One region of the Fictibacillus sp. NPDC058756 genome, then DNA from elsewhere that is predicted to be linked to it. Evidence: riboswitches for the same ligand, from Rfam matches in the RefSeq annotation. Region 1 holds a riboswitch; each other region holds the start of a gene.
The links. Region 1 has a riboswitch for cyclic di-GMP ahead of ACFW35_RS01795 (anti-repressor SinI family protein). Riboswitches for the same ligand answer to the same signal wherever they lie in the genome.
Positions count from the first base shown of each region.

Region 1 (4,736 bases):
TTGTTCTAAGTGTTCTATATGATTCAAACACAGGAGATTTGCTGTTTAAGTCGGCAACTAACAATCTTTGATTATTAAACATCTTCTTCCTCTTAAACATTAACCGAACCCCCTCTATCTAGCCCAGCTTCCTTTTTATTTCTCTTTTTTTCAGGGTGGAACTCACTGATCGTTCCTAGAACAGGCAGCCCAAGAATGTTTTCGATATCTTGCTCTGTTTTAATAGTCGTATCCATATATTCCAGCAAGAAGGCTAATCCAACCCCTGCCATCAAACCTACTACAAGAGCAATCGCAATGTTTAGTAAAGGCTTTGGCTTAATCGGGCTAGGATCTTCGGCTAATTGCGCTTTTGAAAGAATGCTTACATTATCTTTATCTACATTCATAATCGGCTTGATTTCTTTTTTAAAGACATCCCCGATTGTGTTCACTAATAGAACCGCTTGTGCAGGGTCTTTATCTTCTACTAAAACCTCTACTACTTGGGAATTTTCTTTTGAACTAACAGTAATCTGTTCATTTAATTGACCAACTGAAGTATCTAAATTCAACTGTGCAATCACTTTTTCTAAAATAGCAGGACTTTTTATTATGACATTGTACGTATTAATTAATTCCAAGTTTGTCTGTACTTGATTTATATCAATTTGTTTATCATTCTTTGATTGGTTTACCAGAAGCTGGGTAGAAGCTTGGTAGATGGGAGTCAGGAAATAAAAGCTGATTACTCCAGCAGTCACTGCTGCAACAACCGTTAAAGAAATGATAAGCCATAGTCGTTTTCGTAATATAGCAAAAAGTTCTTTCAAACTAATAGTCTCTTCCATGGTTTCCTCCGATACTTGATTTACAATAAGTTATTATAGCACAAGTATTTACATATAAAAGGGTGTACTTGAAAATTCTTATAGTTATTTTGCGCATTTGTTTCAATGGTCACACTTTTGTAATGTTATTGCCTAAAAACCCCTATTTGTTAGAACGTTTAAATTATTATACTTATATAGATTTATTTATCATCTGTCCATTTGAGACGGAAAAATGAATGATTTGTGTTTTTATGGGGACAGACCCGAGTCTGTCCCCTCCCCCCTACCCTATATGGTAAAATTATACTGAATTCTAATAATATGAAACCTAAGCGATTAAGAATGATTCTGAGTTTAACATTTTATATAACGCGAACAAAAGGTGAATTATATTAGTTTCTTCACACTTCATAGCTCATTTGTGGAGGAATGGGAAAAAACATTGGGAGAACCATATCATGTAACCGATTATGGGGAGACCTTCTATTATTTTAAAGAAACGAAGCAAATGTTATGTCTTGATGCCGTGTATTATAAATACGGATACAATCATTACAACGTTACATTATGGTCTGAGGAAAATCCTGAGGAATATAAAAATAATATGATTGATTAATATAGTAATGAAAAAAGCCATTTACTGTTTAAGTGAAATGGCTTTTTTTAGTGTTCTATAACACTCAATAAATGATCTGTTTCCGTATTTCGGTTTTAGTTTACTCCTAGGAATTCTTGTGACTGAAGAGCATTTTTATATTCCGTTTTTAACTCGTCTACCACTTCTTTTACGGTTGATACTCTTTTTATATTACCTACCCCTTGCCCAGCTGACCAGATATCTTTCCAGGCTTTTGCTTTTGATTCGGAGAACGACAGGTCGACGGTATCTTTTTTCAACATATTTTCCACATCATATCCTGCTCTTTTAAGGGATGGGAGTAGATAATTTCCTTTGATTCCACTAATAGCATCAGTGTATATTAGATCTTCTAATGTAGATTCAATCAGCATCTTTCTGTATTCTTCACTTGCCGATGATTCTTCTGTTGCGATAAAACGTGTTCCCATGTAGACGAGATCTGCTCCAAGGATTTTGGCAGCCAAGATTTCTTCTCCCGTTGATATAGCACCGGCTAGGATCGTAATTCCATCCCAAAACTCTTTAACAGCTTTTAAGAATGCAAATGGATTAAGTGTTCCACCATGTCCCCCTGCCCCGCTGCATACAAGGATAAGACCATCAATTCCGGTTTTTGCAGCTTTACGGGCGTGATCGAGTGAAATAACATCTGAAAAAACAAGGCCACCATAACTATGAACGATTTTAGCTACGTCGCTTGGGTTACCTAAGGATGTTATCACAACAGGCGGTTCATATTTTTTTATCAGGTCTAAATCTTCTTCAAATCTTTTATTTGTCCGGTGTACGATTAAATTAACTCCCCATGGAGCGATTTTTGCTGAGGGATCTGCTTTTTGAACTTGTTTAAGTTCTTCTGATATACGAATCATCCAGTTCTCTAGAAGTTCTGATGTTCTTGCATTTAATAGAGGAAACGTACCGATAATTCCGTTTCTGCAGCTTTCAATAACCATATCAGGACTTGATACTAAAAACATAGGCGCATTAATAATTGGTAATGTGAGTTGATTCGACAGGCTTAGTGGCAATTTATCAGTCATACTCCTTCACCCTTTCATTAAAGTACGTATAGAGGTGGTAATATTCTATCTTTAACTTCCACAATCCCCTCGCCAATCCTTTAATTTTAATTTATAGGGGTAGTAATATTTTTCTAATATTACATTTATATTACATACATTTTCTGACAACATTCTCTGATTTGCTTGTATATAATCAATTTGTGTTAGGAAATTTTACCTAATCATCCTTCAGACAAGGGCAAACATTCTCGAAAGAAATGGGCGCAAAGCCACGGGTCTAAGGCTTATAGCTAAGATCGCCGGGTTACCTGAACAAAAAAGCTTATCTGGAGGGATTTTTTAGTGGAAAATATTTTGACGTTGGATCGAGAGTGGATTGAATTGATGAAAGAAGCTAGAGATCACGGTTTCACTAAAGAAGAGATTATGAACTTTTTACAAAATCCTCAATTGGCAATGAATGAATACCTATTGCAGAAAAATTAAATAGTAAGCAGGTCTCATAATTTATTTACTTCCCAAATGTAGAAAGATATAATAAAAGCAAATTACTACTAAATGGGGATTGCAAATGATGATTGGTGAACGTGTAAAAAAATACCGAACTGAAAAAGGCCTCTCCATTACAGCATTGGCTGATAAAGCAGGGGTTGCGAAGTCGTACATAAGTGCTTTGGAGCGTAATATTCAACAAAATCCATCAATTCAGCTTCTCGAGAAGATTGCGGATGTATTGAATATTTCTGTAGATCACTTAATTAAACCTGAAGTTGATACTCAAAACCTGGACCAGGAATGGGCAGATCTTGTTAAAGAAGCCATGGGTTCCGGGGTAAGCAAAGAACAATTTAAAGAGTTCCTTGAATTTAATAAATGGAAAAACAAACAAAAATAATTGAGCCACCAGATAATAAGATCTGGTGGTTTTTTATTTGGTCTTTTTCAGGATGTCTTCGCGGAAAGAACAAAGAAGGGGTTTGTCTTTTTATGGGGACAGACCCGGGTCTGTCCCCATGTCGAAAAACTTATGTTTCATACAATACCATTAAGGGTAAAAGAACAGGGTGTTTGTATTTTTTGAGCCTATGGAGGATTTGTTGATGAATAAAACGCCGAATGAATTATTTAATACTCAAAAAAGTGTAGATGTAAATGGTTCTTCTTTTGAATGGGACACTTCTAAGGGAGTTTTCCAATTTGAAGGCGGAGACGTCATGCTGTTTTGGATTGATTCAGCGTTTAAAGTTTTCCTGGATTCCATTGAAGAGATTACTGGCGAAGGTACAGCTGACCTCGTTTTTGAAACGGCAGGCTATCGTACAGGATTGGTTGTAAGTGATTTTTATAAGAATTCGATTGGCGATATTAAAAAGTCGATAGAAGCCCTGCCTAATATCTATGTAACAGCCGGCTGGGGTAAAACGTTTATCGATGTGAATATAGAAAAGAAAGAAGCAGTGATTACAATCTCCAACAGCTGGGAAACAAAGGTTAAAAAAGCCCAAGGAAATAAGCGTATGGGACGCTTCTTACCTGGCCACTGGGCTGGTGTTTTCACTGGATTGTTTGACACGCATATGTGGTATGAAGTCCAAGAGGATGACTCCACACCTGATTTATTAAAAATAAAAATTACTGAGACAGATATTACACCTAGCGATAATATTCGTGATCTGGTTCAGCGTGAAGAACAAAATGAAATCATGAAGCTTGAAGCGATGGTTGAAAACCGCACAAGAGAGCTTACTGATTTAATAAGAGAAATTTCATCTCCGATTATTCCGGTAACCGATCATATTGTTGTTATCCCATTGATCGGGAAGTATAACGAATTGCGTTCTAAAGATATGTTAGAACATACTCTTACTTCCCTGCCGCAGCATAGAGCTAAGTTTGTCATTTTAGATTTGACCGGTATTAAGTCGATCGATTCAGAGATGATTGATATGTTAAATAAACTAGTCTCATCTGCCCGCTTGTTTGGAATGGAGACGCTGCTTGTAGGAATCTCACCAGAGTTAAGTATGGAAGTGACGAAACATCAATATTCACTAGGTGATAGCACTTATTTTAGAAACCTGAAGCATGCCATTCATTTCGCTTTTGCAAAGGAAGGCATGTTCATTCAAGAACCAAATCAACCTTAAAAAGTAAACGAAAGCCACGCCATTTCGAAAATGGCGTGGCTTTTTTGCGATTATATCGGTTATGTATCCGGGTCCACCCAGGATGAACAAATAAAAGGATATGTATTTGTCT
Region 1 is NZ_JBHYPU010000001.1:351,433-356,168, reverse strand. Features, by position in the region: gene ACFW35_RS01815 (CpsD/CapB family tyrosine-protein kinase) at 1-100, opposite strand, end outside; gene ACFW35_RS01810 (YveK family protein) at 93-830, opposite strand; gene ACFW35_RS01805 (hypothetical protein) at 1,255-1,428, shown strand; gene ACFW35_RS01800 (NAD(P)H-dependent flavin oxidoreductase) at 1,524-2,495, opposite strand; cyclic di-GMP riboswitch class I at 2,705-2,789, shown strand; gene ACFW35_RS01795 (anti-repressor SinI family protein) at 2,820-2,963, shown strand; gene ACFW35_RS01790 (helix-turn-helix domain-containing protein) at 3,052-3,372, shown strand; gene ACFW35_RS01785 (STAS domain-containing protein) at 3,578-4,624, shown strand.

Region 2 (4,736 bases), on a different contig from region 1:
CAATTCTCATAACTTTATTCTGGTGGGTTATGAGCTGAGCAACATATAAAATCCCCCATAGAACGAGGATCAGAACCGACCATAACACCCCGTTTAGATCACCTTGCATAAATGCTCCATAGCTATAGATTAATGTATAGGGCATCAAAAGGATGGCTGTCAGAAAATACATCCCATGTACCGTGTGTCTGCTCACTGAACTAGAGAGCGGGGCTGATTTAACAGCTAAACTATATAATAGAGCTATTCCAATTCCAGACCCAAGGAAAAATAGAGCCTGGAAGATTTCATAAAAGAATATCGGCAAAACTTGAAGGGCATCGACCCAAAGAATTCTGCTATAAAACAGCAGCCATAGCATAGGGATGACACTGGCTATCGAGACAAAGGTATTAATTCCTCTATAGACAGCAGAACCTAGCAGCATAACACTAAAAATAAAAAACAGAGAACCTAGCAGTTTGCTGGAAAATAGTAAAAGAAAACTATATAAACAGAGAAGAACGGCAAACGCAATATGAAGAATATAATCATATTTTGAATGCTCAGCTTGTTTAAATGTACTGTAAATTGGAATCATGCTGCACCTGCCAAGTCTTGTCGTGTTTATACATTTATCGACATGTATCTATAATTACTTAAATTATTCTTTCGGCACTTTAACAACACCGCGAATGTGCCACATGTTAATAAGCTCAATTCTTTTACGGTATTGTTTTGCCTGCAGCCTTCCCTTTTTGTATCTTCTTTTTAACAGCTGCAAGTAATCTTCAATCTTAAGATGATAATCATTCATGCTTTATACCCACCCTCGCCATTTTTCTCACTGTCATATTCCCGAAAATAGTCGATTTGTAACATAAAAAAATCTAAAAGATTGCTACTTTGGAATATTTTTAGTTGAGTAGGCTTCTTTGACTAGTTGATTGGAGAGTAAGGCGCGAGACTCCTGCGTGCCAACTACCTGAATATACTTCTTGCAAGGCATGCGACGAGGAACATGCTTCGTTAGGATTTGCTTATAGACGCAGGAGCACACAAACTTACTTGATGGTAAGACTCCTAAAGGTGCAAAGCGCAAGGAGGCTCACCGCACGCCCCGCGGAAAGCGAGCATCCTGGAACAGAAATCAACATCTACAAAAGCAACATTGCTTAAGAAAAACAGGGATAGTTAGGAAAAAACAGCTACAAGGTTGCAGCTGTTTTAAAATTATTCGCCGAGTTTTTTAATTTGTGATAACAGATCATTGTAAACAGCGATATCATCCAGTAATCCGCTTTGTTCGAGCAGATCAGCATTCAGTTCCCCATCTTTTATGACTGTTAAATATTTATCAATTCCCTCTTGAAGCTTATTATTTTGTTCAATCACCTGATTGTGAACATCTTCAAACACAGAAGGCGGTGTTAAATCCCCAAACTCACCAATGTCTGATTTCATATCTTCCAGCAGCTGTTCAAGTTCTCCTCTCGCCTTTGGATCGTTTACTGCCGTTTCTGCAATTGCAGAAATCTCTTTTGAAAATTGTTGTACATCATTAATATATTCAGTAGCTTCAGGTACATAGTTCAGGCCATTCGTTACTTCATTCACTGCTGAGCAACCTGTTAATACCGTGATTGATAATATAGCGGCAATTAAAGTCTTTTTCATTTGTTTCTCCTTTTCCCTTTTATATTTGGAATGGATTTGAATTAAAAAAACGCCCCTTTTGTCTTGAGCGTCTCAATTTCTGCTTATTGTTTTATACGGCTGCTGATGCTTTAAGTTTCATTACTTTCTTAACGAGTAAAAAAGATCAGTGAACTTATCGATTACATTCTCAAATTTTAATTTTTCCTTCTCACCATAAACCTTTGATTTTAAACGTTCAGGGTTAATAGAGGACAGTTCTTTCAAATAAGCTTCAATCTTTTTTAGTACGGCATTAAAACGTTCCAGCGAAATTTCTTTTTTATACATTTTAGAATCCTTAATACGGTCTTCAAAAAGCTTCTGGAGCGTTTCATTAGAAAATTTAATATCTACTGCTTTTCTCGCTCCATATCCGTCCACGATATAAAACATGGTTGTTCCTTCTGACTTTTTGCTAGGATCAGCAAACTTTATTTCTGAAGTCAGGCTTCCGACTCTTACCTCCATTTTAAACGAACCTGAAGAAAACACCTGGTTTGGCGCAAGTGTTACAACAGGATTGTTCCCTGAAGGATTGTTTGCTGGAGGATTTTGAACTGGCGGGTTTGTTTCCTCTATTGGCAGCTCTATTTCATTCGGTGGGCCACTTTCCCCGTTTTGATTTTCTGGTTTCCCAGGTACATGTTCCTTAACGATATCTTCAATTTGGTTCCATAATAATTCCCGGACCGTCTCTAATAATCCTTCAGCAGATTTTAAATGTTTCTTTACTTGCCCTTGCGGAGAGTCTGCAAGCGATGTCTCCAGGTCATTCTTTAAACTGAGCAAAAACTTTTCAAGTGACTCAGAGACTTCTTCTTTAAAGGTATCTAAACCCATTTCAGGAGTTTCTTTCAGCTCACCTTTAATAGAATGGATAAAGTCAGCGGAGCTATCCGCTAATTCATGCCTCCAGTTGCTATAGATCCGTTCCGCTTCTTTTGCTCCTTGATGATGTTTCTCTATATCTTTTCTGGTATACGTTTTAAAAGGTTTATTTTCATGAACACTCTTTTTAAAATAGTCTTCTCTTTTATTTTCTTTATAAGGTTTCTCGGGAGGAACGGCTTCAAGATGCTGCTTTTTTACATAATTCTTTTTCAAATGCCCATAAGCAAAATGGTTTCCCCGATTATATGAAAATGCCTGTGCAGCGTGATTTACCATCTTGAAAACCTCCTTTACCGTTGATTTTTGTTTTTCTTCCTGACTTTTAGGACAAAATAAAAAAGCCCACAACAGAAGATACGATCTTCCTAATGCCGGCCGGTTGCATCACTAGCTCCACATACTTATAGATGCCCAAATAAAAAGTATGCTTCCACGCTTCCATTAATTTCAATTATCATAGCAAGAATCTTCGGCAACAACATATTTTTTCTGCTTATGAAATAAACTTCATTGACTAGTTGATTGGAGAGTAAGGTGCGAGACTTCTGCGGGATTAGCGGGATAGGTGAGACCAATCAATGTCGCAAAGCGACGAGTGGGCTCACCGCACGCCCGCGGAAAGCGAGCACCTGGAGCGGAAATCAACAACTTCCAAAAGCATCAAAGTTTACAAAACAGCCTTTAATTAATAAGAAAGGATGAAGAAAATGAGTAATAAGGATAAAGCTTATGAAGGAAAAGATGAACTGTACTTAGATATTGATAGGATGATTAACGAAGGAATGGCTGGCGGTACTGTGGCAGACACTGAAGATCTTAAACAAATCGGATATGATACTGATATTACCTCACAAGAAGAACCGCCAACAATTGCTGGTGAAAGAGAAGAAAAAGATAAATAAAGAAACAAAAGGATGCCCTAAATATAGGGCATCCTTTATAAGTTATATTACAAGGGCTTAGAAATCTCAGTAAGTGCATCTCCTGCTTTATCATTGTCTTCATGTTTAACAGCAAGGTCGCCTAATGAAACAATACCAACCACATTTCCATTATCCAGAACTGGAAGTCTGCGTATTTGATATTCAGACATTAGGTTCTTAGCCTCATCAATCGTCATATCAGGTGTCCCTGTAACAGGATCTAATGTCATAACATCACTGACTGTACCTTCAATATTCCCGTCAGCAACACATCGAATGACGATGTCCCGATCGGAAACAATCCCTTTTAGTTCCCCATTTTCAGAAACCGGAATAGAGCCTACTCCTAAACTTTTCATCAAGCCGGCAACTTTAGTAATTTTCGTATTTGGTTCACACGTCTCAATATCTGAAGTCATAATATCTCTTAATTCCATTTTATCGCCTCCTAATAGGTAATACGGTTATTCTGTACCTTTTTAAGAGGAAAGCTAAACCTTTCAACTGCAGCTCGAGCATCAATATTATTGAGCCTTTATCAGTCTGATTTTCTTTAAAACTTCTTGATACCTTTGATCAAGTCTTATTTTCTCTTCTTCATTCAAGGTTAATGAAAGCTGCCCGATTAAATCTGTCATTTCAAGTTCAAGCTTCAGTAAATGATCTTTGTGATCTGTGGTTTTTAGACCTGGCTTTTTATCGCCATTCTTATTTTCAAGATATTCCTTATAGCTCCCCTCAAACCAATATGCTTTTGGAGGCTGAAGCTCCAAAACATGCGTTGCTGCTTTTTCCATTAATCTTCTATCATGTGTTGCAAGGATAAAGGTACCAGGATACGCGATCAAGACTTCTTCTAATGCTTCTCTCGTAAACAAATCCAGATAATTCGTCGGCTCATCAAGCAATAACAAATTATAATCATTTAAGAATAGCTTCGCTAATGCGGTTTTCATCTTTTCTCCGCCGCTAAGCACCTCAACTTTTTTAAATACATCTTCACGTTTAAATAATAGCCTCGCTAATATTGTTCTTACCCAGGTTTCATCATATAAGCTGTTTTCCATGACATTTTCTAAAATACTTTTTGTCTTATCAAGAATATTGAGATGCTGATGAAAGTAACCGATTTTAAGCTGCTTCGATTTTTCGATCTGTTCATTTCCTCTATATATTGTTTCTAAAAGGGTTGATTTTCCTGTTCCGTTTTTACCTGTTAAAACAACCTTCATCCCTGGCTTTACA
Region 2 is NZ_JBHYPU010000002.1:178,138-182,873, reverse strand. Features, by position in the region: gene ACFW35_RS17785 (hypothetical protein) at 1-580, opposite strand, end outside; gene ACFW35_RS17780 (hypothetical protein) at 644-796, opposite strand; gene ACFW35_RS17775 (DUF6376 family protein) at 1,213-1,656, opposite strand; gene ACFW35_RS17770 (hypothetical protein) at 1,777-2,844, opposite strand; cyclic di-GMP riboswitch class II at 2,933-3,014, opposite strand; gene ACFW35_RS17765 (hypothetical protein) at 3,276-3,470, shown strand; gene ACFW35_RS17760 (CBS domain-containing protein) at 3,518-3,928, opposite strand; gene abc-f (ribosomal protection-like ABC-F family protein) at 4,016-4,736, opposite strand, start outside.
Region 2: it holds a riboswitch for cyclic di-GMP, as region 1 does, so the genes downstream of both, ACFW35_RS17770 (hypothetical protein) here and ACFW35_RS01795 (anti-repressor SinI family protein) in region 1, are expected to answer to the same signal.

Region 3 (4,736 bases), 210 kb from region 1:
CTCTGTTAGTCTTATGCTAAATGCACCTTTATTCACATCAACTGGCTTAACAAAACCAGTTCCTGCGCGTTTAATAAACATGCCAGTAATTGAAGTATCTTTTGAATCCATCGGTTTCGTTATGTAAAAGTAAGCGAATCCTGTGATTTTCACCTCTTTTAACTGGTTGCCATTTGTTTCAAGCCTTTCATATACAGGAATCAATATAATTCTGGAACAATCCCGATGGTGTGTTTCCCCTTCTGGATATGGACAGCTATTGATTCGTTCTTGAATGACTGCCCGTGTTTTACCGGCAATATTACCTGTTTGTGTTTCTAAAACATCTCCCACTTCAAGTTCGTTTTGGTATCCTTTTAATAGATTATCTTCATAAGTTGCAGCACCGGTTCCGCCAAGCGCAAGAACTCCGAAGTTTCCGGCTTCAACACCAGTCTGATCCACTTTCAGCGAATATTCTTTGTTGAATTCCAAACCTAAACTTTCATCGATCCCAAGCGGCGCGACGCCCGCGGCTTTCCCCATCGTTCCAAGCTCTGCTGCAGCATGTACGTTTACTGGTGCCGTATCAAAACCAAAAAGCTGTGAAAAAGTCAATGGAACTTCTCTTGATAGATCTACGCTCACTTTGTCTTCCATTTGAATCTTCATATCTTCCAAACTATGATTCTCACTATGTTTATCAAGGGTTTCATGAACAATCGTGCGAACCGATTCCTCCTCATTTGTTAGCTCCTGAGCACCAGAAAGAACCGCAGCATTAGCTGTTTTTTGCAGATGGGTTTTCGTTAAAAACAGCTTTCCGCCATCAATAATGAGTCCTGTCATTGCTATGAGCGCTACAAGACTAAAGGCAACAAGTATGATTGTATTGCCTTCTTCCTTTTTTATAAGACGCCTCATCTTTATTCACCTCACTCCACCCGAATAGTAGATTCCGTTTCAACAGGTATCGTTTCTCCAAACAATTTTCCCATACCAGGTGTAATAAATTTGTGCGGGTACGACAAAGTAACGGTCACATACTGGCCTGATTCTCTTGTTGAAGAGTCCGGCGTGATTCCAATCTGAAGAAGAGAGGGATCTTTTATCTGCACATAATCTCGTGCAAATGCACGGATCTCTTCATCCTCTTTACCAAGGCCTCCAAGCCTGACTGTTTCTTGTGTGGCAAGATGCATCTGCATATATGTGTAGAACAGCTTCCCAAAATCAAAAATACCTACAATGAGCAACAGCAGCAGCGGGAGAACAAGTGCCATTTCAACAAGAGATTGCCCCTTTTCGTTTTTCATCATAAAAGGACTCCCTTCATTGCGAGACATACAGCTGCTCCGCCGGCAATGGCAAGGCCGTACGGGTAGGTTTGGGTCAAAGCATCTTTTTCTATAAAAACAGGAATTCTAATGCCGAATTTCCAGCAACCCATTGAATAGAGGATGCCTTTTATTCTTTTTATAAATCCCCTTCTAAATAACAAGATCCCGAGAGCAATAACGCCGCCAATCAAACCCATGTAGATCGCTGTATAAAAAACAAACAAAGAACCCTTTAAGGCACCGATTAAAGCAAGCAGCTTCACATCCCCTGCACCCATACCTCCTAAAAGATAAGGAATGAGCAGCAATCCAAGACCTAGAAAGAACCCTTTTAACGAAAAAAACAACCCGGTCCATCCAGATGCGATTATATGAGAAAAAACGCCGATCATAAGCGCAGGGAAAATGACGTTGTTATAGATTTTGCGGCTTTTTAAATCTGTTACGACACAGATGATTAATACGAAAATTAAAATGGCATCGAACCACATTGTTATCACCTTCTAATTAGAAAGTCTTCAATAAACCTAAAACTTGGCAGCCAGGACACGTGTCATCTGACCGCCAAGTTAGACTGTTTGTTTAAAAAAGACCTTACGTTGAGTAACGTAAGGCCCTGTGGTGCCTTTGTATTAAGGGGTTGTTGTACCACCAGATTCACGGTTTACAACCATATCTTTTGCAGTAGTAAACATTTCCACGATTTCTGTACGTAACATTGCTAGCGCTCCAACAGCCGCAACTGCTATCAAGCCTAATACTAAACCATATTCCGTCATTCCTTGTCCTTGTTCTTCTTTAATAAGACCCATTAATTTGTTTTTCATGATTAGTTCCTCCTAAGAATTTGTTTTTGGTTTCAATAAATAGTTTGTGTCCCACTTTGGTCTGGCTTTTGGCGATCGTTCCAGACGGAAGTTCAATGACAGATTCAGCATGTTTGTACAATTTTCCGAACCGTTTTGGGGGTAGGTCTTCATCCATTGCCACAATTCGCTTTTCACTGTCTAAATAAAGTACATCGATTGCATAATTCATAAAAAAAGTATGGATAGAATGGCAAGGTTTAATATGCATTGCACTCTCAGTTGAAAGCTCTTTCGTAAACATGAGCCCTTTTAATCGTTTGGAAAAACGGTATGCCGGCTTCACTTCTCTTGCCAGCAATTCACCCGTTTCCAGGTTAAGCAGCAAGTTTCTCTCACCTCCATTTATGTATATTTTTACTTTTTTACCGAAAAATGGGGTTTATAGGCAAATGAAAAACACCCCGGGCTCTTTCGGTAACTGGCTGGCATAATGTACGATCGAATAGTTCGTACACCTTAGCCCCTGTAGTTTTGCGTCACTGGTTTTCACCAGCTTTGCCTTTATCGAGATTCAGCGTGCTTTGTTGGATTTTATCAAGATGTGTCGATGAATCTGACTTATAACCAAATTCTATCTTTATTACCTGTTATAGGAAATCAGACCTGTTGCTTATTTTTATATTGCAAGTTTTAGTTATTTAAACATATTAAGATTTTTTCAGTATAGGTCCAAGTAACCGCAAAATCTTCCATTCAAATTCAGTTAATAGTTTCATAATAAAAGCAAAAACTAGTAATTACTTAATATTCAGAAAATATTAATGGGTCAATATACCCGGAATGTCTCTTTTCCAGTTTACTAAACACAATTAGGACTATTTAACCTGCATCAATCAATACGTAATATCTATTCTCCGTTAAAAAATGAATAATTTTTACAGGAATATCCGTCTATATATCGAATACTAATAATCTTGTTCTTTTATAGAAAAAAGGGGGCATTACCATGAACGTAGATTCGAAAGTAAAAAAGAAAAAGAATCATTCGAATCGCAAAGCTTATCTTCTTCCTCTTGCAATTGTTCTGCTTTTGGTAGGATTGGTGGTTTGGAACAACATCCGCCAGGAGACTAAACTTCCAAATAAGGACTGGAGCCGATCTGTCAGTATATCGGCTGAATCCATAAGCTCAGAACCGATTACATTTAAGGAAGACAATCAATATCATATCTACACACATCTTAAAGATGGTATTAATGCTACCATTTTGGATGAGGAGCTGAATGTTGTTTCAGAGAAAACTGAAAAGCTGCCGATTGATGAGAGAGGCAACTTTTGGACGAATGGCAAGCAGATCGCTTTCGTATCGCAGGGCGATCTAATCATTCAAGAAGGCGGAAAGCAAAGTGTATTAGATAAAGGCGTTGAATTCTTAACCGATACAAAGGACCGATTTGCCTATACGAAAGGGAATGAAGTTTATGCGTATGAACCTGAGAGCGGTAAAAGCAAATTAATTTTTTCAGCTAAAGAAAAAGTTGCTGAGTTAACAGCAAATCCAGAATCTGCTTCTTTTATTGCCGTTGTCGGTGAAAAAGTTGAAATGGAAGCATTCTATTTAACTGAAAAAAGCGGACAATATGAACCGATCTCAATCCTTAAGTACAGCAAAACGCCAACTGATAAAATTTACAACTTCAGATTTGCTGAAGCTGGTGATGACGTTCATATTCTTTATACTTTTTATTCATCAAAGCAAGGTACGAAATCATTTAAAACCTTTTACAGTTCAGCACCTATGAACCAATTAAAAGATCTATCATTTGCAAGCGTTAATTTTAAAGACGTATCTGAAGGTTACGAGATTGAAAATCCAACTTACCTGAATTTGAACATAGAAGACAATGCACCAACAATTCTTTTCTCTGCTAGAGGTGCGATATCCACTAAAAAAGATGCGGGTAATATTTATAGAGCTTCGTTAAAGAATGATACTTGGGAAGCAACTCGTATAAGTACGACTAACGATTTCTCAATCTACCCTGTAAAAGCAGATGATCAAACTGTCTTCTGGTTAAAAGCTGAGTCTGTTCAGGATTATCAAGTTCACGCAGCAAGCCAGGATCCTGCAATTATAAAGAATAGCCAATCCATAAGTAAGCAAGATGTGTACAATGCAACATTTGACGCTTTCGCCGCTTCAATTGTTTCGTTTATTGCGATGACCAATGCATTTGTTTGGATTGTGCCGACCATTTTATTTTTAGGTGTTCTGTATATTGTTCGAATTGATGTGATTGAAGAAGAAAAACCGTGGGTGAAATGGGTATCGATTGCGCTCTTTGTTCTTACACAGCTCTATGTGATTCAATCATTGTTTAATAATCGATTCTATACACTTGCACCTGAATATTTAACCTTTGATGGCAGTTCACTTGTCGTTCCGATTATCGTTTCGATCGTAGCACTGTATGTCATGCAAGCGGTTAAAAATAAGGATTGGGGTCTTTTCGCCCAAGTTTCTTACTTTATCGGAATTACTGTTTTATTCCAGTTGTTTATCGTTGGAACGTACGTATATTAAAAAGGCTGTTGTGGCAAACTTTGT
Region 3 is NZ_JBHYPU010000001.1:140,484-145,219, reverse strand. Features, by position in the region: gene ACFW35_RS00720 (TadE/TadG family type IV pilus assembly protein) at 1-903, opposite strand, end outside; gene ACFW35_RS00715 (TadE/TadG family type IV pilus assembly protein) at 915-1,295, opposite strand; gene ACFW35_RS00710 (A24 family peptidase) at 1,295-1,810, opposite strand; gene ACFW35_RS00705 (Flp family type IVb pilin) at 1,952-2,146, opposite strand; gene ACFW35_RS00700 (DUF192 domain-containing protein) at 2,118-2,513, opposite strand; cyclic di-GMP riboswitch class I at 2,599-2,698, opposite strand; gene ACFW35_RS00695 (hypothetical protein) at 3,135-4,712, shown strand.
Region 3: it holds a riboswitch for cyclic di-GMP, as region 1 does, so the genes downstream of both, ACFW35_RS00700 (DUF192 domain-containing protein) here and ACFW35_RS01795 (anti-repressor SinI family protein) in region 1, are expected to answer to the same signal.